DNA from 3 places in the Bradyrhizobium huanghuaihaiense genome. Region 3 is predicted to be linked to each of the others. Evidence: predicted binding sites of a transcription regulator. Region 3 holds the regulator's gene; each other region holds the start of a gene.
The links. The regulator PhoB, encoded in region 3, activates phosphate uptake and scavenging genes when phosphate is short. The targets are predictions, from matches to a motif close to TGTCATNNANCTGTCAT.
Positions count from the first base shown of each region.

Region 1 (7,995 bases), 370 kb from region 3:
CACGCAGATCCTGATGAGCCGGCAGAGCGAGATCGCGGAGGCGAGCGGCGATCTCGCCCGCCTCCGCGTGCGCCAGCACGGCCATGGCGGCCTTGCGCTGGGCTTGCTGGGTATTGTGCTGGGTCACCGGATCCACCGAGCCTTGACAGAACTTGCCGAATTGAAGTTGTCTATGATAATAGACAACTTCATACGGGAGCGCCATGACTGTTTCGTGACAAAGGTGTGATTTCTGGGCTAGCTTGGCCGACGACATGAGCATGCAGGACACAGCCTCTTCGGGCGTCGCGCTGTGGCGCCTCGTTGCCGACGGCATCGAGCGCGGCATCGCCGACGGCCGCTTCGCCGCCGGCGACAAGCTGCCGGGCGAGATGGAGATCGCCGAAACCTATCGCGTGAACCGCCACACCGTGCGCCGCGCGCTCGCGGCCCTTGCCGAGCGGGGCCTGGTGCGCGCCGAGCGCGGCAGCGGAACCTATGTGGAGGCACAGAAGCTCGCTTATCCCTTGCGCTCGCGCACGCGCTTTTCCGAGATCGTCGGCGCCGAGGGCCGCGAGCCGCATGGCCGGCCGATCGAGGCGACCAATGACGTCGCGACGCGTGAGCTGGCGCGGGAGCTGGGACTGAAGACCGGTGCGCCGCTCGTGCGGATCGAGGCGATCCGCCTCGCCGATCGCACGCCCATCTGCGTCTCCACGACCTGGCTGTCAGCCGAATTGTTTCCGGGCGCAGGCGAGGTGTTTGCCGCGACGCGCTCGATGACCAAGCTGCTCGAGCATTACGGCGTCCGCGACTATCGCCGCGGCGCGACCCGGATCACCGCCGGCATCGTCGATGCCACCGACGCCGCGCGGCTCGATCTGCCGCTGGGGCGGCCGATCCTCGTGGTCGATGCCACCGACCACGATCTCGCCGGCAAGCCGCTGGTGACGAAGCATTCGCGGTTCGCCGCGGAGCGGGTGGAGTTCCTGGTGGAATCGTAGGGGGCTCTCCTCCACGAAACCGGGGCCGTAGGGTGGGCAAAGGCGCACTTCGCGCCGTGCCCACGAACTTTCTCGATCGTTAGAAGTGGTGGGCACGCTTCGCTTTGCCCACCCAACGGCACCTGTGATCAGGCGACGGCCCTTCGCCCAATGATCGCAAAGCGCAGCTTGCCCGAGATGAAATCGATCGCGGCGACGGCGACCAGGATCATCAGGATCAGGAACGACACCTTCTGCCATTCCAGCACGCGGATCTGCTCGGCGAGCTGGAGGCCGATGCCGCCGGCGCCGACGATGCCGATGATGGTGGCCGAGCGCGTGTTCGATTCGATGAAATAGAGCACCTGGCCGGCGATCACGGGCAGGACCTGCGGCAACAGGCCGAAGCGGATCTCGTGCAGCGCGCTGCCGCCGGAAGCGCGGATGCCTTCGACCTGCTTCTGGTCGGCGCCCTCGATCGCCTCCGAGAACAGTTTTCCGAACGCGCCGAAATCCGACACGGCGATGGCGAGCACGCCGGCGAACGGGCCGAGGCCGACGACGTTGATCCAGACCAGCGCCCAGATCAGCGTGTCGACACCGCGGATCGAATCGAGGAAGCGGCGGATCGGGAAGCGCAGGATGTTGGACGGCACGATGTTGCGCGCCGCCAGCAGGCTCACCGGCAGTGCAAACACCGCCGCCAGCGTGGTGCCGAGCAGCGCGATCGAGAGCGTCTCGCCCAGCGCCTTCAGGTAGATCGGCAGCGAGGAGCCTGGATCCGGCGGGATCATCATCAGGCTGATCCAGCCGAGCTGGCTGAGGCCGGCGAAGAAGCGCGACGGGGAGAAATCGAGATCGACGAGACCATAAATCAGGATCGCGAACGCCGCGACGATCATCGCGGGCATCGCGAGCCGCGCCGAGGCCGGGCGGTCGAACACATCGGGGTAGCGGGCGCGCATCTGGCGCGGATCGACCTCCTGCGGCGTCACGTCCGCGCCTCCTTGCCGAACAGGCGGCCGCGCAGCCAGCCGGTGGTGATGTCGATGATGAAGACGGTGACGATGATGGTGAGCAGGATGGCGCTGACGTCGGAGTAGTAGAACTTGCGAATGGCGACGACGAGCTCCTGGCCGATGCCGCCGGCGCCGACGAAGCCCATCACGGAGGCTTCGCGGACGTTGATCTCGAAGCGCAGCAGGGCGTAGCTGGCATAGCCCGCAGTCACCTGCGGCACGATGGCAAAACGCATGCAGGAAAGCCAGCTGGCCCCTGTCGAGCGAATGCCCTCGACCGGCTTCATGTCGGCATTCTCGACGATCTCCGAGAACAGTTTTCCGAGCGCGCCGGTGGAGTGGATTGCAATCGCCAGCACGCCCGCCATTGGCCCCAGGCCGAAGGCAATCACAAAGACCAGGGCGAACACGATGCCGGGGACGGTGCGGGCGAATTCGAGCAGGCGCCGCACCGTGAAGCGCAGCCAGGGTGACGGCGAGGTGTTTTCAGCCGCGAAGAAGTTGAGGGCGAAGGCGAAGGTCGCGCCGATCAGCGTGCCGACATAGCTGATGAGCAGCGTCTCACCCAGCATCTTCAGCCATTTGCGCCAGCCCCACAGCCACTCGCCGACATCGGTCCAGACCCGCTGGCCGCTGTCGAGCGTGAGGATGCGGTCGAAATAGCTGACGAAGTTGCCGAAATAGGTGAACAGCGTGCGCAGATTCACTTCGGCGCCGATCGCGGCGAGAACCAGCGCGGCGGCAAAGATCGCGGCTCCCACCAGGAGACGAAGCCGCCTGCGCGAGACCGCCTGACGATAGGCGGCGTTCAGCGCGGCCAGTTGCTGCTCGGGGAGGATGGAAACCGCGACGGTCATCTGGTCAGGGCGCGTGGTGGTTCAAGAAAGAGAAAGAGCCGGGTCCATCGACCCGGCTCGAGTAGCTCGTCCCAAAAGCTCAGGACGCCTTCTTCTTACGCAGTGCATCGACGAACTTGATCAGCTCGATCGTGCCATCCCAGTCCTTGGTGGTGGCGGGATGAAAACCCTTCTTCTGGCCGTCGGAGAGACGGTCGAACGCCGCCTTGTCCTTGGCCGGCGCATCGAAGAACGCCTTGGCGATGGCGGCCTTGGCATCTTCCGGCAGGTCGGCATTGTAGGCATAGGGGCCGTTGATGATCGGCGCCGACTTGTGGATGATGCGGAAGTCGTCCTTCTTCATCGCCGAACCATCGGCGTTCTTCAGCATGCCCTTGGTCAGCATCTGAGCCAGCGTGGAATCGTCGTCGCTGGTCCACTGGTTGGCGGCGACGTCGACCGTGCCCTGCGCCAGCGCCAGCATCGCGTTCTCGTGGCTGCCGGTGAACACGACCTTGCTGAAATAGCCGTCGGCATCCGGGATGCCCATCTTGTCGAGCTCGAAGCGCGGCACGTTGTTGCCAGAGGTCGAGTTCGGGTCGACGAGACCGAGGTTCTTGCCCTTGAGGTCATCGACCTTCTTGTAGGCGCTGCTCGCCTTGACGAAGAACACCGAATAGTAGCCGGTCGAGCCGTCGGCGTTGATGTCGTTGGCGAAGGCGTCGGTCTTGACGCCGGTCAGGCGGGCGCGCGCGAACGAGGCCGAGCCGTAGCTGGCGATGTGGATGTTGCCGGCGCGCTGGCCTTCGATGACCGCGGCGTAGTCGTTGGCGATGCGCAGCGTGACCTTCACGCCCAGCTCCTTGGAGAGATAGCTCACGAACGGCGCCCAGCGCTCGGTGACGCCCGAGGCGTTCTCGGCCGGGACGACGGCGAAGGTCAGCTCGGAATATTTGGCCTTCCAGTCCTCGGCGGACGCGGAGGCGGTGAAGGCGAGCGCGGCGGCGCCGGCAAGGATTAATCTGCGAGTGATCATGATACCCTCTTCATCGGTTGGGGTCGGTTGACGCAAAACTGGCAATTGAACAGGTGCGACGCGGCTCAGGCGGCCGCGGCGGTTCCGAGCGCCGGCACGCCCTCGGGCGCCGGGACAGGCATGCCGCCCATGACGTCGGCGGCTTCGAGATCGTAGAGCTCGCGCGCGACGTGATCGGTCAGCGCGGACGGTGCGCCGTCGAACACCACGCGGCCGGCGGCCATGCCGATCAGGCGGTCGCAATAGGTGCGGGCGAGATCGAGCGAATGCAGGTTACAGAGCACGGTGATACCGAAGTGCTTGTTGATGCGCAGCAGCGCGTCCATCACGATCTTGGTGTTGCGCGGATCGAGCGAGGCGATCGGCTCATCGGCGAGGATGATGTCGGGCTGCTGCACCAGCGCGCGGGCGATCGCGACGCGCTGCTGCTGACCGCCGGAGAGCTGGTCGGCGCGCTGGGCGGCGAGCGAGGCAATGTCGAACTGCTCGAGCGCGGACATCGCCAGCGCCTTGTCCTGCTCGGGCCAGATCTGCGACAGCGAGCGCCAGGCCGGCATCGTCGCCAGCCGTCCCATCAGGACGTTGGTGAGAACGTCGAGCCGGCCAACCAGGTTGAACTGCTGGAAGATCATCGCCGAGCGGGCGCGCCACTGACGCAATTCCTTGCCGCGCAGCGCGGTGACGTCGGTGCCGTCGAACAGGATGCGCCCTTGCGTCGGCGTCACCAGGCGGTTGATGGTCCGGAGCAGCGTCGACTTGCCGGCGCCGGAACGTCCGATCACACCGACGAAACCGCCGGGGGAGATTTGAAACGAAGCGTCGTCCACCGCGGCTTTTGCACCAAAGCGGCACGTCAGACCTTCAACCACCAGCATACAGGAGCTCCAGAGTAGCTGGAGCCAACCGCTAACGCCGACGCTTGACACTTGTGTGACACGCACGTTGCGCTGCGGCGATCCTACACACCTCATCCCCTGTCATCGCTGCGTCATGACATTGTCATCAAGCCACTCGAAGAGGAACGCCCGCCCTCGAACGTTCGGACGCAACATGGCCGGCAAGGTGCTTTCGGTCCAACCGACCATCGACGCGTCCGCGAAGCTGCATGAGACCAGGCTCGGCGCGTACACCGAGGTCGGCGCGCGGACGATCCTGCACGAGGTCACGATGGGCGATTACTCCTACGTCGTGAACGATTCGCAGATCACCTACACGACCATCGGAAAATTCTGCTCGATCGCGGCGATGACGCGCATCAATCCCGGCAATCATCCGATGCACCGCGCGACGCAGGCGCATTTCACCTATCGCTCCAGCGCCTATTTCGAAGGCGAGAGCGACGACACCGAGTTCTTCGACTGGCGGCGCCAGCATCACGTTCATATTGGCCACGATGTCTGGATCGGCCATGGCGCGATCGTGCTGCCGGGCCGCAACATCGGCACCGGCGCGGTGATCGCAGCCGGCGCCATCGTCACCAAGGACGTGCCGGCCTACACCATCGTCGCCGGCAATCCGGCGCGGATCGTGCGGCGGCGGTTCTCGGAAGAGATCGCCGGACGGCTCGCAAGGCTCGCCTGGTGGGACTGGGATCACGACAAATTGCGTGAAGCCCTGCCCCATTTCCGCAAGCTCGGGATTGAAGATTTCCTCGCCACGTATGAAGCACGGGCAAGCTCCCCTCGCAGCAGCAAGAAAAGCGCAATCGCGTGACAGACATTTTCCTTGAAGGCGGCCGGGCCCTGATCGGCACCGAGATCGTCGAAACATCGCTGAGCGTCTCTGGTATCGATATTGTCGAGGTGGACGCCTCCGGCGGCCGCGCGCGGCTCGCAATCGATGCGCGCAACCTGCTGGTGCTGCCCGGCATCGTCGATCTGCACGGCGATGCCTTCGAGCGGCAGATGATGCCGCGCGCCGGGGTCGACTTCCCGATCGACGTCGCGCTCGCCGACAGCGACCGGCAGGCCATCAGCAACGGCATCACCACGGTGTTTCACGCCACGACCTGCTCGTGGGAGCCGGGCCTGCGCAGCGCCGACAACGCGCGCGGCCTGATGGAGGCGATCGAGCGGCAGCGCCCGCAATTCGCCGCCGACACCCGCTTCCATCTGCGGCATGAGACCTACAATCTCGACGCGGAGGACGAGATCGCACAATGGCTCAGCGAGGGCCGCGTCGACCTGTTCGCCTTCAACGACCACATGGACGGTACCGTGGCCGACATGGCCAAGCCGCGCAAGCGCAACCGCATGGTGGAGCGCACCGGGCTGTCAGCTGAGGATTTTGACAAGCTGGTCGAGCGCGTGGTCGCACGGGCCGCCGAGGTGCCGGCTTCGGTTTCGAGGCTCGCCGCCGCAGCCCGCGGAGCCGAAGTGCGCATGCTCTCGCATGACGATGCGACGCCGGCGATGCGCCAGGAGTTTCGCGAGCTGGGCGCTGACATCGCGGAATTCCCGATCAACGAAGAGACGGCGCGCGCAGCGGCAAGCCACGGCGATGCCATCGTCTACGGCGCGCCGAACGTCGTGCGCGGCGGCAGCCACACCGGCTGGACCCGGGCATCCGACATGATTGCAAAAGGGCTCTGCTCGGTGCTGGCGTCGGATTACTACTATCCCGCACAGCTGCTCGCCGCCTTCCGTCTCGCCGCCGACGGCGTGCTGCCGCTGACCAAGGCCTGGGATCTGGTCTCCGCCGGCCCCGCACGCGCGACCGGCCTCACCGATCGCGGCCAGCTCGCCGAAGGGCGCCGCGCCGATATTCTGCTGGTCGACGACAGCGTGCCGTTGCGGCCGCGGCTCGTCGCGGTGATCTCAGGCGGAAAGCTCGTGCATCTCACCGATGCGACGCGGCTGCTCAGCGCGGCGGCTGCGCCGCGCGAAGCTATCGTCGCGGCCTAAATTGGTTATGCTGAGGCGATGACAGGTTTTCCCCGCTACGCGATCTATTTTGCCGCCGGCAGCGACAGCGCCCTCTCCCGCTTCGGCGCCGAACTGCTCGGCTATGATGCCTATACCGGTGACGAGCTGCCGTTTCCGCGGCAAGCACTGCATGTCGCACCGGACTGGCGCGACGTCAGCGCCGATCCCCGCAAATATGGCTTTCACGCCACGCTGAAGGCGCCGATGGCGCTGGCGCCTGGCAAGTCCGAAGCCGAGCTGATGGCCGCCTGCGCCGCCTTCACGAGCAAGGCGCGGCCGGTCCCGGTGATCCGCCCCGTCGTCGATGCCATCAGCGGTTTCATCGCCGTCATTCCGGCCGAGCCGGTCGAATCGCTGCAAGACCTCGCCACCGATAGCGTCCGCGACTTCGACGCCTTTCGTGCGCCACTGACGGCGGAAGATCGCGCGCGGCGCAAGCCGGACAAGCTGAGCGAGCGGCAGCGCGACTATCTCGACCGCTGGGGCTATCCTTACGTGATGGAAGAATTCCGCTTCCACATGACGCTGACGGGGCGACTGGATGCGGAGCGGCGCGGGTCGATTCTGCAGATGCTGCGGGAGCGGTTTGCACGCTTGAGGCTCGATGCGCTGACGGTCGACCGCATCGCGCTGTTCAGGCAGGATGACGCCAGGGCGCGCTTTCGCATCATCGGCGAGTGGGCGTTAGTAAGATAGTCAGCACTTCCTCCGTCATTGCGAGGAGCGAAGCGACGAAGCAATCCAGACTGTTTCCAGAAGGAGAGTCTGGATTGCTTCGCGGAGCCTGTCATCGGGCCGCGCTTCGCGCGGACCCGGTGGCTCGCAATGACGTTGGGGAGACATTCTCAGCCTAGCGCCAGCTCGCAAGATTGAAGGCGAGCGCCACCGCGCCGACCAGAACGAGACTGGCCGCCCAGACTGCATCCAGATTGAACCAGCTCCGCGAGACGAACTTCAATCCCAGATGGCGGTACACCAGCCACGCCAGACACCCGCCGGCGCCGACCATGGCGGTCACGTGCACCAGGGACACCAGCACAGCCATCCCCAGACTTGACTTCAAAAGACTTGGCTTCATCAGCGCGCCGGCGGCCTCGTGGCCGGCATCGAGCTCGGAGGCCTGGCAGAGCCCGAGATAGATCGGCACGAGCATCAGCGCGGCGCCGTGCGCAATGGCGACGGCAAACGACCAGAGCGCCAATTGCGTCGGCGGAATTC
Region 1 covers NZ_CP104172.1:8,940,403-8,948,397, forward strand. Annotated here, with positions in the region: gene phnG (phosphonate C-P lyase system protein PhnG) at 1-136, opposite strand, end outside; gene phnF (phosphonate metabolism transcriptional regulator PhnF) at 255-983, shown strand; gene phnE (phosphonate ABC transporter, permease protein PhnE) at 1,112-1,927, opposite strand; gene phnE (phosphonate ABC transporter, permease protein PhnE) at 1,954-2,838, opposite strand; gene phnD (phosphonate ABC transporter substrate-binding protein) at 2,918-3,853, opposite strand; gene phnC (phosphonate ABC transporter ATP-binding protein) at 3,919-4,728, opposite strand; gene N2603_RS41725 (LbetaH domain-containing protein) at 4,904-5,566, shown strand; gene N2603_RS41730 (alpha-D-ribose 1-methylphosphonate 5-triphosphate diphosphatase) at 5,563-6,756, shown strand; gene N2603_RS41735 (DUF1045 domain-containing protein) at 6,775-7,473, shown strand; gene N2603_RS41740 (hypothetical protein) at 7,628-7,995, opposite strand, start outside.
Region 1: the regulator PhoB is predicted to act here: its motif matches at 4,840-4,856, upstream of phnC (phosphonate ABC transporter ATP-binding protein).

Region 2 (7,995 bases), 4.1 Mb from region 3:
CGGTTGATCAGCCGCCAGCGGGGTCCCCAGGGGGTCGGGACCAGCCGGCGCACATAGCAGCCGCCATAACCGTAGGAGACGGGGGCATAGAAGCGCGGGCCACCCCAGCCGTAGCCGTGGTGCCAGCCACCGCCACCGCCGTGCCAGCCCCAGCCGCCGCCATGCCAGTGCGCGGAGGCCGAGGTCGGTGCCAGCGCGGCACCCAGCGCAACCGCGGCGACGGCGGCAAGCGAAAGTTTCCTCAACATGGTGATCTCCTCAAGACTGCCGGCGCGGGGCTATCGCGTCGATGGAAAGGCCGCCGAAACGTTCCGCCTGTCGATCAGGCCTCGGTTTCGATAGGCCCGACCTTACGCCGGCGAGGCTGAACCAAACCCTGAATGGCGGCTTCAGATTCGGTTCATCTGGGTGAAATCTCGGTAATCCACCCCTAAATCCGATGGGGCAGCCCTGCGGCGAAGCGCCCGTGAGGCGACTCTGGCGGTCGCTTGCCGTCCGGCAAAGGCGCCGATATAAGCCCCGCAACTCCGAACCACCGCTTTCTTCCCAAGGACAAGATTATGGCCATCGAACGCACTTTCTCGATCATCAAGCCCGACGCGACCGCGCGTAACCTGACCGGTGCGGTCAACGCCGTGATCGAGAAGGCGGGCCTGCGCATCGTCGCGCAGAAGCGCATCCGCATGACCAAGGAACAGGCCGAGACCTTCTATGCGGTCCACAAGGCCCGCCCGTTCTTCGGCGAGCTCGTCGAGTTCATGACCTCGGGCCCGGTCGTCGTGCAGGTGCTCGAAGCCGAGAACGCCATCGCCAAGTATCGCGACGCCATGGGCGCGACCGATCCGTCCAAGGCGGCCGAGGGTACCATCCGCAAGCTCTACGCAAAGTCGATCGGCGAGAACTCCGCACACGGTTCGGATGCACCGGAAACCGCCGCGATCGAGATCGCGCAGTTCTTCTCGGGCAACGAGATCGTCGGCTGATCCATCAGCCGAAAAGTTGAGACGACGGGGGATAAGGACTCATTGTGAATTGGCTCTGGCAGATCTTCGATCCCGCTACGATCGGGGCATTCTTCACCCAGTTCCGCAATGAGATGGCCGAACCGACCTTCTGGATTGCGGTCGGCAAGATCATCTGGATCAACATCCTGCTCTCCGGCGACAACGCGCTGGTGATCGCACTTGCCTGCCGCGGCCTGAAGCCGCGGCACCGGCTGTGGGGCATGATCTTCGGTGCCGGCGCGGCGGTGCTGCTGCGCATCATCTTCACCGGCATCGTCGCGAGCCTGATGGAGCTGCCGTATCTCAAGCTCGTCGGCGGTCTCGCGCTGATCGTGATCGCGGCCAAGCTGCTGGTGCCGGAAAACGAGAACGAGGACGACGTCGAGTCCGCCTCGCATCTGTGGCAGGCGGTGCAGATCGTCGTGGTCGCCGACATCGTCATGAGTCTCGACAACGTCATTGCGGTCGCCGCCGCGGCCAATGGCAGCGTACCGCTCCTGATCCTCGGCCTTGCCATCAGCGTTCCGCTGATCGTCGCCGGTGCGGCGCTGATCATGGCGCTGCTCGCAAAGCTGCCGGTGCTGGTGTGGGCCGGTGCCGCGCTGCTCGGCTGGATCGCGGGCGAGGTGATCGCGACCGATCCCGGCGTCGCGCCGAGGCTGCACACGCTGTTCGACGGCCCGCTCGGTGCCTCGCTGGACAAGATCCTCGCCGGCTTGCGCATCCCGCTGCAATTCGGCCATGGCGGGTCGGGCGGCGAATATCTCTGTGCGGCGCTCGGTGTCGTCGTGGTGCTGGTCGTCGGCACGATCTGGCGCCGGCGTAGCCTCAGTGCGGCCGCGCTGGAATCCTCCGAGCGGCACGCCAAGGCGTCGGCGGAATAGTTATTTAGCGCCGGACGATCGAGCCGGCGCGGCTGACCAAACGGGCGAGCTGCTTGAAGCGGCTGCCGACGCGGTCGGCGACGAGATCGACGAGCCGGTGCTCGAACACCAGCATCAATTTGCGGCCCTGGGTGCGGAAATGCGTGGCGGGCAAGACGCCCGGCCGCGCCGCCGAGATCAGATGCGCGACACGGAATGCCGCGCCCAGCAGGCGGGCGCGTTCGAGCTGCGCCGGCGTCAGCAGCTCCTGCATGGTGACCGGCGGCTGGTTTTCCTCGCTGAGACCCGCATAGCGATAGAACACGGACAGGCCGACGAAGGCGCGCTCGGTGTGGGTGATCGCACCGAAATTGCCGTTGACGACGAGGCTGAGCGTCTGCTCGCCGCGGTGATCGGGATGTACGCGCCAGCCGATGTCGGAGAGCAGGCAGGCGGCGTGACGCAGACGGCGGTCCTCCTCGGTCTCGCGCAGCTTCACGACGCGCACCAGGCGATCGGTCCAGGCGATCAGCTCGCGGGCGTGCTTGGCCGAGCGTGACAGCAGCTGGTTGAGCTCCTCGGCTGCGCAGATCAGCCCGTCCTTGTTGCGCTCGGCCTCCGGCAGCTTCTCATGCAAGAGGCCCTCGCGCACGCCGAAGGTCGAGAACACGATGTTCTTGGGTTTTGCGACACGGATGATGTGCTCGAGCACCAGCGCCGCATAGGTGAGGAGAGGGCGGCGCGCGTCGGCGACGATCTCGATGTCGGCGAGCATGTCGGCGGCCGCAAGCCGGCGCAGGCGGCGCGAGAAGTCGAGCGCCTCGGTCGCGGAAATAGAATAGCCGTGCATCACCTGGAGCGGATAGCCGCTCTGGATGATGTGGATGCGCGCGAGCGCGCGCCAGGTGCCGCCGACGGCATAGAAGGTGCGGCCGCGGCCAGCAGTGAGCAACTGCACCTCGTCGATCTCCTCGCGCACGATGCGGTCGGCGCGCTTGAGCGATTTGTGCGCGAGGTCCTGCAGCGCAAGGCCGCCGAGCGGCAGCGTGACGCCGCTGCGCACACTGTTCCGGCGCACGTCGATCAGCTCGAGCGAGCCGCCGCCGAGATCGCCGACGATGCCGTCGGGATGGTGGATGCCGGAGATGACGCCGAGCGCCGACAGCCGCGCCTCGCGCGGGCCCGACAGGATCTCGATCTTGACGGCGCAGATGCGCTCGGCCTTCGCGATGAAGTCGGGACCGTTGGAGGCATCGCGGCAGGCGGCGGTCGCGATCGCGAACACGCGCCCGACCTGCATCACGCGGCACAGCGCGCGGAAGCGCTTGAGCGAGGTCAGCGCCTTGTCGACGGCATCAGGGGCGAGCAGGCCCGTGCTCTGCACCTCGCGCCCGAGGCCGCACAGGGTCTTCTCGTTGAAGATCGGAATGAGGCTCCGCGTCAGTCCTTCGTAGACGACGAGACGGACCGAGTTGGAACCGATGTCGATGACCGCGACAGTGGCGCCGCGCTTGCGCGGCCGCGTCACGTCAGGAATCCCGGATCAGGATGGATGACGTTCGTTCCGGCGCGTGAGACGACGCGGCGAGGATTCCTTGAGCGACTTTCCACGGCCAGACAGACTCGGATTTGTCATGAAGTAGTTGTGGACGTTGAAAGGCTCCTCGCCCTTCGCGGTCTTCATACGCGTTGAGGACCCGTCCGGCAACAACTGCCAGCTCTGCTCATTGTCCTTCAGATTCGCGACCATGATCTGTTCGAGAACCTGCTGATGCACCGTGGGATTTTGCAGCGGACACAGCACCTCGACGCGGCGGTCGAGGTTGCGCGGCATCATGTCGGCGGAGGAGATATACACAGCCGCTTTGGCGCTCGGCAGGCCCTGGCCCATGCCGAAGCAGTAGATTCGGCCGTGTTCCAGGAAGCGTCCGATGATCGACTTGACGCGGATGTTCTCCGACAAGCCGGGGATGCCGGGCCTGAGGCAACAGATACCGCGCACCACGAGCTCGACCTGCACGCCGGCCTGCGAGGCCTCATAGAGCGCGTCGATGATGTCGGGGTCGACCAGCGCATTCATCTTCATCCAGACCGCGCCGGGACGGCCGTGCCGCGCATGCGCGGTCTCGCCCTGGATGTGCTCGATGATGCGCTTGCGCAGCGTCAGCGGTGACACCGCCATCTTTTCCAGATCGCTCGGCGCGGCATAGCCGGTGATGAAGTTGAACACACGCGCCGCATCGCGCCCGATGGTCGGATCCGAGGTGAAGTAGGAGAGGTCGGTATAAATGCGTGCGGTGACCGGGTGGTAGTTGCCGGTGCCGGTGTGGACGTAAGTCGTGAGGCTGCCGCCCTCGCGGCGCACCACCATCGAGAGCTTTGCGTGCGTCTTCAATTCGAGGAAGCCGTAGACGACCTGCACGCCGGCGCGTTCGAGGTCGCGCGCCCAGCGGATATTGGCCTCTTCGTCGAAGCGCGCCTTCAGCTCGATCAGCGCGGTGACGGACTTGCCGGCTTCGGCGGCCTCCGCAAGCGTCCGCACGATCGGCGAGTTGTTGGAGGTACGGTAGAGCGTCTGCTTGATCGCGACGACATCAGGATCGCGCGCGGCCTGCTGGAGGAACTGCACCACCACGTCGAAGGATTCGTAAGGATGATGGACGACGAGGTCCTTCTGCCGGATCGCGGCAAAGATGTCGCCGCCATGCTCGCGCACGCGCTCGGGGTGGCGCGGCACGTAAGGGGTGAATTCGAGGTCGGGCCGGTCGAGGCGGGTGAGCTGCGAGAGCTCGTTCATCGCCTGCACACCATCGACCAGGAACACCTCGTCGTCGGCGGCCGAGAGCGCATGCTGCACGAAGCTGCGCAGCTCTTCCGGCATCTTGGCGTCGATCTCGAGCCGGATCACCGATCCGCGGCGGCGGCGCTTGAGCGCGGTCTCAAACAGGCGGACGAGGTCTTCGGCCTCTTCCTCGATCTCGAGCTCGGAGTCGCGGATGATTCGGAAGGCGCCCTGGCCGTGCAAATTGTAGCCGGGGAACAGGCGGTTGATGAACAGGGCGGTCGCCTGTTCCAGCGAAATCAGTCTGACGGCCTTGCCTTCGGACGGCAGGCGGATGAAGCGGTCGATCTTGCCGGGCATGCGGATCAGCGCGTTCATCTGCTTGCCATCGGCAGCGCGCGTGAGCTGGAGCGCGATGGTGAAGCCGAGGCTCGGAATGAACGGGAAGGGGTGGGCCGGGTCGATCGCCAGCGGCGTCAGCAGCGGAAATACGTTGTTGAGGAAGTAGTCCTCGACCCAGGTCCGTTCCGCCTTGGTGACGTCCTTGCCGTCGACCAGGACGATGCCGACATCGGCCAGCGTACTGCGCAGGTCGCGCCAGATCGCCTGCTGGTCGGAGGCGAGCTGCGAGACGGTGCGGTTGATCAGCGCGAGCTGCTCGGAGGGCGTCAGGCCATCGGGGGCGCGCTCGGCAATGCCCTCGCGCACCTGGGCCTTGATGCCGGCGACGCGAACCATGAAGAACTCGTCAAGGTTATTCGCTGAAATCGACAGGAATCGCACCCGCTCGAGCATGGGGTGGCTGGGATTGACCGCTTCCTCCAGGACCCGGCGGTTGAAATGCAGCCAGGAGAGCTCGCGGTTGATGAACCGTTCGGGGCTCGATGCGATCGCCGGAAGGCCCTCGGTCTCCGGGGCTTTTTCTTTGATTTCAACGGCTTGCACAGAGTCCATGAGAAGTCGATCCATCCAGTTCACCCCAATTTGCGACTCGTGCGCAAAACCGGCGGGAGCATGTGTTAGAGCGATGACGTTTCGATGACATTGATGTTCCGCCGCTCGGCGCCGTCAAGCGGTGTTGGAACCCGGGCGGGGTCAGGCGTCCCGCAGCAGCTCGACGGCCAGCGCCCGGGTGACGGGACGGCCGAGGCGCAGGGCCTCGCTGTCGAGCAATTCCACGGCCTGCCGGGCGGCCGCCGAGGACCGCTCCAGCCGGGTGGCGAGGTAGCCGACCACGCTCTCGTCCACGGTGAGCTGGCGGTCGGCGCAGAATTTGACGATCAGGCCGCGGAACAGCTGGTCGTCGGGCGGCAGCAGCGTGACGACAGGCACGGCGCGCAGCCGTGAGCGCAGGTCGCGGAGGTCGATCTCGAGCGAGGCCGGTGCATCACGTCCGGTGAAGAGGACGTAGGCGCCGTCCTCGCGGGCGAGATTCATCAGGTGGAAGAGGGCGCGTTCATCAAAATCCCCGGCCTTGAGATCCTCGACCACCAGCGCGCCGGTGGCGAGCGCGGCCGGAACGCCCGCGGCGCTCAGCGCATTGGCGGTGGTCGAGCGGGCGCCGGCCTCCTCGGCCCAGATCGCGGCGAGATGGCTCTTGCCGCTGCCTTCGGGGCCGGCCAGCCACATGATGCGGTTCGGCCATTCCGGCCAGCCGTCGATCAAGGCGAGGCCGGCGGCGTTGGCTGGGCCTTCGAGGAAATTGTCCCGGCTGAGGCTCTCCGCATGCGGAAGCGAAAACGCCAATTGTCTGGGGTGAACGCGGCCTGCCACGCTTGCTTTGCTCCATGCCGGCGTGCCGGCTTCGTTTCAGAGATTCAATTTCATCGAGCGGGAGTTGGCCTTTTGCGGGGCCGTGTCCCACCTCATTTGGCCTCGATCGTGCTCATGTGCCGCAGCCACTCGACGAGGTAGAGCGACACGGAGGAGAGCGTGAAGACCGTGACGAGGCCCATCATGATCATATCATAGGGCGCAGGCTTGAAGCCGAAGGCAAGAGACGCCAGCACCAGGGCGGCGTAGGCGACCTGTGCGGCTGTGTTTAGCTTGGATACTTTCGACGGCTTCATCTCGACCGGCTTGTCGAACAGCCAGGACACGATCACCGCGGTGACGATCATGATGTCGCGCGACACCACGAGGATCACGACCCAGCGCGGGATGTCGCCCCAGATGCCGAGGGCGAGATAGATCGAGACCAGGAGCGCCTTGTCGGCGAGCGGATCCAGCAGGGCGCCGAGCTCGCTGCGCATGTTGAAGCGCTTGGCGAGGAAGCCGTCGACGGCATCGCTGATGCCGGCGATCAGGAAGACGGCGAACGCCACCTCCATTTGGCTCGACACGATGGCCCAGACGATGATCGGGACCAGCATGATGCGGCCCAGGGTAATGATATTCGGAATACTCACGCGGCGCTTCCCGGCACCCGGCCTGACCTCGAATCCGGCCCCCTGGGAGGCTGAACCGGTTGATATCTCTACATAGTATAGGGCGGGGCGCCACGCTTGCCATTGCGCGTCCCCGGAATTCGACGTAACCAGCCGCAAACCCACTGGAAATCGGGCATGACCGACCGCAAAAACGGCCTCACTTACGCCGATTCAGGCGTCGATATCGATGCGGGCAACCGCCTGGTCGACCTGATCAAGCCGATGGTGCGCGCCACCGCGCGCCCCGGCGCCGACGCCGAGATCGGCGGCTTCGGCGGCCTGTTCGACCTCAAGGCGGCCGGTTTCAAGGACCCTGTCCTGGTTGCCGCCACCGATGGCGTCGGAACCAAGGTGAAGATCGCGATCGAGACCGGCCTGCATGGCGGGATCGGCATCGACCTCGTCGCCATGAGCGTCAACGACCTCGTGGTTCAGGGCGCCGAGCCGCTGTTCTTCCTCGACTATTTCGCCTGCGGCAAGCTCGACCCGGAGGCCACCGCCGCGATCGTCGCGGGCGTCGCCGAAGGCTGCCGCGAATCCGGCTGCGCCCTGATCGGCGGCGAGACTGCCGAAATGCCCGGCCTCTACAAGGACGGCGATTACGACCTCGGCGGCTTTGCCGTGGGCGCCGCCGAGCGCGGTACCTTGTTGCCGCGCAAGGACATCGCCGCGGGCGACGCCGTGATCGGTCTCGCCTCGTCGGGCGTGCATTCCAACGGCTTCTCGCTGGTGCGCAAGATCGTGGAACAATCCGGCCTCGGCTTCGAGGCTCCGGCGCCGTTCGCGCCCGTCATGACGCTGGGCGGCGCGCTGCTGACGCCGACGAAGCTCTACGTCAAATCCTGCCTGCGGGCGATCCGTGAGACCGGCGCGGTGAAGGGGCTCGCCCACATCACCGGCGGCGGCTTCACCGACAA
Region 2 covers NZ_CP104172.1:5,243,532-5,251,526, reverse strand. Annotated here, with positions in the region: gene N2603_RS25215 (sulfur globule protein precursor) at 1-248, opposite strand, end outside; gene ndk (nucleoside-diphosphate kinase) at 561-983, shown strand; gene N2603_RS25205 (TerC family protein) at 1,028-1,888, shown strand; gene ppx (exopolyphosphatase) at 1,893-3,395, opposite strand; gene N2603_RS25195 (RNA degradosome polyphosphate kinase) at 3,411-5,603, opposite strand; gene N2603_RS25190 (P-loop NTPase family protein) at 5,745-6,422, opposite strand; gene N2603_RS25185 (CDP-alcohol phosphatidyltransferase family protein) at 6,515-7,057, opposite strand; gene purM (phosphoribosylformylglycinamidine cyclo-ligase) at 7,214-7,995, shown strand, end outside.
Region 2: the regulator PhoB is predicted to act here: its motif matches at 5,677-5,693, upstream of N2603_RS25195 (RNA degradosome polyphosphate kinase).

Region 3 (7,995 bases):
ATGCCAAGCAGAACAAGCTGACCTACACCGGTCTCGTCAACAAGGCCGGCAAGCCGGTGCAGCCGACCGTCGAGGCCTTCCAGGCGGCCGCCTCCAACGCCGACTGGGCCAAGGCGCCCGGCTACTACGTCATCCTGACCGACCAGCCCGGCGACAAGTCCTGGCCGATCACCGCGGCGACCTTCATCCTCATGCACAAGGAAGCCACCGATAAGGCGGCCTCGCAGGAAGCCATCAAGTTCTTCCGCTGGGCCTTCAAGAACGGCGGCAAGGCGGCTGAAGAGCTCGACTACATCCCGATGCCCGAAGGCGTCGTGACCCTGATCGAGAAGACCTGGGCTGCCGAGATCAAGAGCTAAGTAGAGCTCTCGTGTCCCGGACGCGGTGCGGCATGAAATGCCGCTCCGCCGAGCCGGGACCCACAAGCACTAGGCCCCGGATCAGCGGCGCATCGCTTCGCGCTGCACCGCATCCGGGGCACGGGACCGCCACCAACAACAAGCGTATAGAAATAACGGGTACAGGGGATCGGCGTGGCTGAGATGGCTGTCGAGAGCAACGTAATTGATGCCGCCGGACCGTATGATCGCGCCAAGGCCTTGAGCGCGTTCAAGCTCGGCGATCTCACTTTCTACTGGATCACGCGGCTGTCCGCGATTTCGGTGCTGCTGATCCTCGGCGGCATCATCATCTCGCTGATCGTCGGCGCCTTCCCGGCGATGAAGGAGTACGGCATCTCCTTCCTGTGGACGCAACGCTGGGCGCCGTCGGCCGATCCGCCCGTGCTCGGTGCCCTCGGGCCGATGTACGGCACGCTCGTCACCTCCTTCATCGCGATGCTGATCGCCATCCCGGTTGGTCTGGGCATTGCGATCTTCCTCACCGAGCTGTGCCCGCAATGGCTGCGCCGCCCGATCGGCATGGCGGTCGAGCTGCTCGCCGGCATCCCCTCGATCATCTACGGCATGTGGGGCTTCTTCGTGCTGGGCCCGTTCCTGGCCAACACGTTCCAGCCCTTCATGATCAAGATCTTTGACGGCGTTCCTGTGCTCGGAGCGATCTTCGCTGGTCCCCCGTCCTATCTCAGCCTGTTCAATGCGGCGCTGATCCTCGCCATCATGGTGCTGCCCTTCATCACCTCGATCTCGGTCGACGTGTTCAAGACCGTGCCGCCGGTGCTGAAGGAAGCCGCCTACGGCGTCGGCTGCACCACTTGGGAAGTCGTCCGCAGTGTGGTGATCCCCTACACCCGCGTCGGCATCATCGGCGGCGTCATGCTGGCGCTGGGCCGCGCGCTCGGCGAGACCATGGCGGTGACCTTCATCATAGGCAACTCGTTCCGGATATCGTCCTCGATCTTCGCGCCCGGCACGACGATCTCGGCGGCGATCGCATCCGAGTTCGCCGAGAGCGACGGCCTGCACCAGTCCGGCCTGATCCTGCTCGGCCTCTTGCTGTTCGTGCTGACGTTCTTCGTGCTCGCGGCCGCGCGGCTGATGCTGCTGCGTCTGGAAAAGAAGGCGGGGAAGTGACATGAACCCGATCTACGTACGTCGCCGCCGCAAGGACATCATCGTCCGCGGGCTCTGCATCGGTGCCGCCGCTTTCGGCGTCACCTGGCTCGCGCTGATCCTGATGACCCTGCTCTACAACGGGCTGGCAGGCCTGAACCTCGAGATATTCGTCGCGGACACGCCGCCTCCGGGCTCGACCGAAGGCGGTCTGCGCAATGCGATCGTCGGTTCGATCATCATGACCGTGATCGGCGTCGGCATCGGCGCGCCGCTCGGCCTGTTCGCCGGCACCTATCTCGCCGAATACGGCCGCAACGACCGCCTGACCTCGGTGATCCGCTTCATCAACGACATCCTGCTCTCGGCGCCCTCGATCATCATCGGCCTGTTCATCTACGGTGCGGTGGTGGTGCCGATGCGCGGATTCTCGGCGATTGCGGGCGCGCTCGCGCTCGCCGTCATCGTCATCCCGGTGGTGTTGCGCACGACCGAGGACATGCTGCTGCTGGTGCCGAACGCGCTGCGCGAGGCGGCCTCCGCGCTTGGCCTGCCGCGCTCGCTGGTGATCAAGCGTATCGCTTATCGTGCGGCCCGCTCGGGTCTCATCACCGGCGTGCTGCTTGCCACCGCCCGCGTCGCCGGCGAGACCGCGCCGCTGCTCTTCACCGCGCTGTCGAACCAGTTCTTCAGCCTCGGCCTGAACAAGACGATGGCGAACCTGCCGGTCACCATCAACAACTTCGTGCAGAGCCCCTACGCCTATTGGAAGCAGCTCGCCTGGAGCGGCGCGCTGCTGATCACGATCACCGTGCTTGCCCTGAACATTGGCGCGCGCATCCTCGGCGCCGAGAGGACTGCAAAATGACCGATCTTTCCGTATCCGTGAGTTCCAACGCCCATCTGGCCTCACAGCAGCCGCTGCCGGAAGCGCCCGCAAAGGTGACGGTGCGCAACCTCAACTTCTATTACGGCGAGCACCACGCGCTGAAGAACATCAACCTGACGCTCGGCGCCAACCGCGTCACGGCGTTCATCGGCCCGTCGGGCTGCGGCAAGTCGACCCTGCTGCGCATCTTCAACCGGATGTACGACCTCTATCCGGGCCAGCGCGTCACCGGTCAGCTGATGCTCGACCAGACCAACATCCTCGACCCCAAGCTGGACCTGAACCTGCTGCGCGCCCGCGTCGGCATGGTGTTCCAGAAGCCGACGCCGTTCCCGATGACGATCTACGAGAACATCGCCTTCGGCATCCGCCTCTACGAGAAGATCTCGAAGTCCGAGATGGACGACCGCGTCGAGAAGGCGCTGCGCGGGGGCGCGCTGTGGAACGAGGTCAAGGACAAGCTCAACGCCTCGGGCCTGTCGCTCTCCGGCGGCCAGCAGCAGCGCCTCTGCATCGCCCGCACCGTCGCGGTGCGGCCTGAGGTGATCTTGTTCGACGAGCCCTGCTCGGCGCTCGATCCGATCTCGACCGCCAAGGTCGAGGAGCTGATCCAGGAACTGTCCGAGAACTACACGATCGCGATCGTCACCCACAACATGCAGCAGGCGGCGCGCGTCTCCGACAAGACCGCCTTCATGTATCTCGGCGAGCTGATCGAGTTCGACGACACCAGCAAGATCTTCACGTCGCCGAGCGACCGGCGCACGCAGGACTACATCACCGGCCGGTTCGGCTGAGGAGACGCGACATGGCTTCTGAACATACCGCAAAGGCCTTCGACACCGACCTCCAGGAGCTCACCCGCCTGGTCGCCGAGATGGGCGGCATCGCCGAGCGCATGATCGTCGATTCCGTCGACGCGCTGATCCGCCGCGACGTCGCGCTCGGCCAGCGCGTCGTCACCATCGACGCCGAGCTCGATGCGCTGCAAAAGAAGATCGAGGAGCGCGCTGTGCTCACCATCGCCCGCCGCCAGCCGATGGCGGTGGATCTGCGCGAGATCGTCGGCGCCATGCGCGTTGCGACCGATCTCGAGCGCATCGGCGACCTCGCCAAGAACATGGGCAAGCGCGTCGCCGCGCTCGATGCCGACTTCCATCCGCTGAAACTGTTCCGCGGCCTGGAGCACATGACCGACCTCGTGCAGCAGCAGGTCAAGTCGGTGCTTGACGCCTATGCCGCGCACGATCTGCCGGCGGCGATGGCGGTGTGGAAGGGCGACGAGGAAGTCGACGCCATCTGCACCTCGCTGTTCCGCGAGCTCCTCACCTACATGATGGAGGATCCGCGCAACATCTCGTTCTGCATCCATCTGATGTTCTGCGCCAAGAACATCGAGCGGATCGGCGACCACGCCACCAACATCGCCGAGACCGTGTTCTACATGATCGAGGGCCAGGCCATCACCGACAAGCGGCCGAAGGGCGACATGACGACCTTCGCCACGACGGTCCCGAATACCTGAAGACTTAAGGAGCGACGACAACCATGGGCGCACGCATTATGGTGGTTGAGGACGAGGAAGCTCTCACCGAGCTTCTCCGCTACAACCTCGAAGGCGACGGCTATGACGTCGAGACGGTGATGCGCGGCGACGATGCCGACACCCGCCTCAAGGAGCACATCCCCGACCTGATCGTGCTCGACTGGATGCTGCCGGGCCTCTCGGGCATCGAGCTGTGTCGGCGGCTGCGCACCCGTCCCGAGACCAAGCAGCTTCCCATCATCATGCTCACCGCGCGCGGCGAGGAGAGCGAGCGGGTGCGCGGGCTTGCGACCGGCGCCGACGACTACATCGTCAAGCCGTTCTCGGTGCCGGAGCTGCTGGCGCGCGTGAAGGGCCTCCTGCGGCGCGCGAGCCCTGAGCGGCTCGCCACCGTGCTCGCCTACGGCGACATCGAGCTCGATCGCGACAAGCGCCGCGTCGCGCGCTCGGGCCGGCCGATCGATCTCGGCCCGACCGAATATCGCCTGTTGGAGTTCTTCCTGGAGCATCCCGGCCGCGTGTTCTCGCGCGAGCAGCTGCTCGACAGCGTCTGGGGCCGCGACATCTACATCGATGAGCGCACCGTCGATGTCCATATCGGCCGCCTGCGCAAGCTGCTCAATCTCGGCCGCGAGCAGGACCCGATCCGCACCGTCCGCGGCGCCGGCTATGCGCTCGACGATCGCTTTGCGAAGGCGGAGCAGACGTAAGCTGGTTTAGAGAGCTGCCGCCACAACATCGGTGTCGTCCCGGACAAGCGTGAGCGCAGATACGGGACCCATAACCACAGAGCGTAGTTGTTGCGCGAAAGGGTAACTCCGAGTCCCCGTAACCACATCTTGCGGTGGCTATGGGTCCCGGATCTGCGCGCGCTTGGGGCGCGCTTGTCCGGGACGACATCGGGTATTGAGCCGTCATCGTGTGACGGCTGCTTCTTGATCTCAGAACAAACTCAGCGCGTGCCAGGCTTCGCCGGTGCGCGACGGCGGTCCGCCGCGGGCTGATACGCCACGCGCGAGTGCTGGGCGCAGTAGGGCAGGCCCGATAGCGCCTTGCCGCCGCAGAAGAAGAAATCCGGGCTCGAGGGATCGCCGACCGGCCAGTGGCAGGTCGCCTCGTTCAGCTCGAGCAGCGACAGCCGCTGGCTCATCGGCACCACGTTGTCGTAGGTCACGGGTTCAGCCTCGACCTCGACCTCGAAGGCCTGCGCCAGCGCGGTGTTGCCGCGTGCGATGGGGCGGCTGACCCGCATCATGTGCTGAGCCGGACGCGCCTTGCGCGGCCGGGGAGCTGCCGATGAGGGGCTCTTGGCGCGGCCGGACAGGCCGAGCCTGTGCACCTTGCCGATCACGGCATTACGGGTCACGTTGCCGAGCTCGGCTGCGATCTGGCTGGCCGACAATCCGGCCTCCCAGAGCTTTTTCAGCTGCTCGACGCGATCGTCGGACCAGGTCAAAACCGTCATTGCACCCTTTCCCTCGCCGTGCGGCTGCCGTCCTGGCGCCTTGCGGCGAATGCCTAAGCCTCGAAAAACCCGTGCCGCCAGAATCCCTTAAGGCTCGCCGGGCGTAACCAGAACGCCCGAACGTTTACGCCGGTACATGAGGACTTAGAGGATCAGAACTGCTGCACGAGATGTCGTATCTGACAAGCCAAACGCTACAATATGGCGTGACTCACGCGCAAGAGTCAGCCGACTCGCTTCCACATGTTCCGTGGCAAAAACCCCGCAAATCCGGCACCGCAAGACTACGGATTCAGCGTTTCGCGGGGCTTTCGGGCGGCATTGACACCCGTTCTACCCGGCATAAGATAGTGTCACGTGCCGCCCTTAAAAGGCGGCACGTTTCGTTTTCCGGGCCGGTCAATGGTGCGCTGCGTGAGCGCGTTCAGGCCGTCCGCAACATCAAGTGATCGTCATGACTAACAGCGCCGCGCCGCATTTGCTCCCCGTTTTCGCCAGGGCCGACCTCGGTTTCGAGCGCGGCGAAGGCTGCTGGCTGATCGCGACCAATGGCGAGCGCTATCTCGATTTCACCTCGGGCGTCGCGGTGAACGCGCTCGGCCACGCCCATCCCGCGCTGGTCAAGGCGCTGCAGGAGCAGGCGACCAAGCTCTGGCACATGTCGAACCTGTTCCAGAGCCCGGACGGCGAGAAACTCGCCGCGCGTCTGTGCCAGGAAAGCTTTGCGGACTTCGTGTTCTTCTGCAATTCCGGCGCCGAAGCGCTGGAAGGCGTGATCAAGCTGGTCCGCCATCATCACTTCTCCAAGGGCCAACCGGAGCGCTACCGCATCATCACCTTCGAGGGCGCCTTCCATGGTCGTACGCTGGCGACGCTGGCCGCGACGGGATCTGCAAAATATCTCGAAGGGTTCGGTCCGCCGATGGACGGGTTCGACCAGGTCCCGCACGGTGACATCGAAGCCGTGAAGAAGGCGATCGGTCCGCAGACTGCCGGCATCCTGGTCGAGCCGATCCAGGGTGAGGGCGGCGTGCGCTCGTCGACGCCCGCCTTCCTCAAGGCGCTGCGCCAACTTTGCGACGAGAAGGGCCTGCTGCTCGCCTTCGACGAGGTGCAGACCGGCATGGGCCGCACCGGCGATCTCTTCGCCCATCGGCGCACGGGCGTTACACCCGATGTGATGTCGCTCGCCAAGGCGCTCGGCGGTGGCTTCCCGATCGGCGCGGTGCTGGCGACCGCGGAGGCGGCGGCCGGCATGGGCCCCGGCTCGCACGGCTCGACCTTCGGCGGCAATCCGCTGGCGATCTCGGCTGCCAATGCCGTGCTCGACGTCATGCTCAAGCCTGGCTTCTTCGACCACGTGCAGAAGATGTCGCTGCTGCTCAAGCAGAAGCTCGCCTCCGTGATCGATCGTCACCCTGACGTCGTCAGCGAGGTGCGTGGCGAGGGCCTCTTGATCGGCATCAAGGCCGTGGTGCCCTCGGGCGATCTCGTTGCGGCCCTGCGCAATGAAAAACTTCTGACGGTCGGCGCCGGCGACAATGTCGTGCGCTTCCTGCCGCCCTTGATCGTCACCGAAGCCGAGATCGAGGACAGCGTCGTGCGGCTGGAGCGCGCCTGCGCTGCGATCTCGTCCAGCCAGACCAAGCGGGCGGCAAGCTGATGAGCAAGTCGCCGAAGCACTTCCTGGATATCAACGAGCTGCCGTTGTCGGAGCTCAAGAGCATGCTCGACGCCTCCTCCGCCATGAAGGCGAAGCAGAAGGCGCATCAGCCGGTTAAGCCGCTCGAAGGCAAGACGCTGGCGATGATCTTCGAGCGTCCCTCGACGCGCACCCGCGTCTCGTTCGACGTCGCCATGCGCCAGCTCGGCGGCGAGCCCATCATGCTCACCGGCGCCGAGATGCAGCTCGGCCGCGGCGAGACCATCGCCGACACCGCACGCGTGCTGTCGCGCTATGTCGATGCCATCATGATCCGCATCCTCAACCATGATGCGCTGCTGGAGCTTGCGGCGAATGCGACCGTGCCGGTCATCAACGGCCTGACGCGGCGCTCGCATCCCTGCCAGGTGATGGCGGACCTCCTCACCTATCAGGAGCATCGCGGCCCGATCGAGGGCCGGACGGTGGCCTGGACCGGCGACGACAACAACGTGCTGGCGTCCTGGGCACATGCCGCCGAGCGCTTCAAATTCCAGCTCAATGTCGCAACGCCCCCGGAGCTCGCGCCGAAGAAGGCGATGCGCGACTTCATCAAGGCCACCGGTGCGCCGATTGTGCTCGGCACCGATCCCGAGGCCGCCGTGAAGGGCGCCGATTGCGTCGTTACCGACACCTGGGTGTCGATGGGCGACAAGGAAGGCGAGCACCGCCACAACGTGCTCAAGCCCTACCAGGTCAATTCGAAGCTGATGTCGCTGGCCAAGCCCGACGCGCTGTTCATGCACTGCCTGCCCGCCCATCGCGGCGAGGAGGTCACAGACGAGGTGATCGACGGCCCGCAATCGGTCGTGTTCGACGAGGCCGAAAACCGCCTGCACGCGCAGAAGGGCATTTTGGCCTGGTGCTTCGACGCGGTGAAGT
Region 3 covers NZ_CP104172.1:9,312,432-9,320,426, reverse strand. Annotated here, with positions in the region: gene pstS (phosphate ABC transporter substrate-binding protein PstS) at 1-359, shown strand, start outside; gene pstC (phosphate ABC transporter permease subunit PstC) at 543-1,532, shown strand; gene pstA (phosphate ABC transporter permease PstA) at 1,534-2,379, shown strand; gene pstB (phosphate ABC transporter ATP-binding protein PstB) at 2,376-3,197, shown strand; gene phoU (phosphate signaling complex protein PhoU) at 3,209-3,925, shown strand; gene phoB (phosphate regulon transcriptional regulator PhoB) at 3,949-4,656, shown strand; gene N2603_RS43425 (GcrA family cell cycle regulator) at 4,899-5,411, opposite strand; gene N2603_RS43420 (aspartate aminotransferase family protein) at 5,866-7,074, shown strand; gene argF (ornithine carbamoyltransferase) at 7,074-7,995, shown strand, end outside.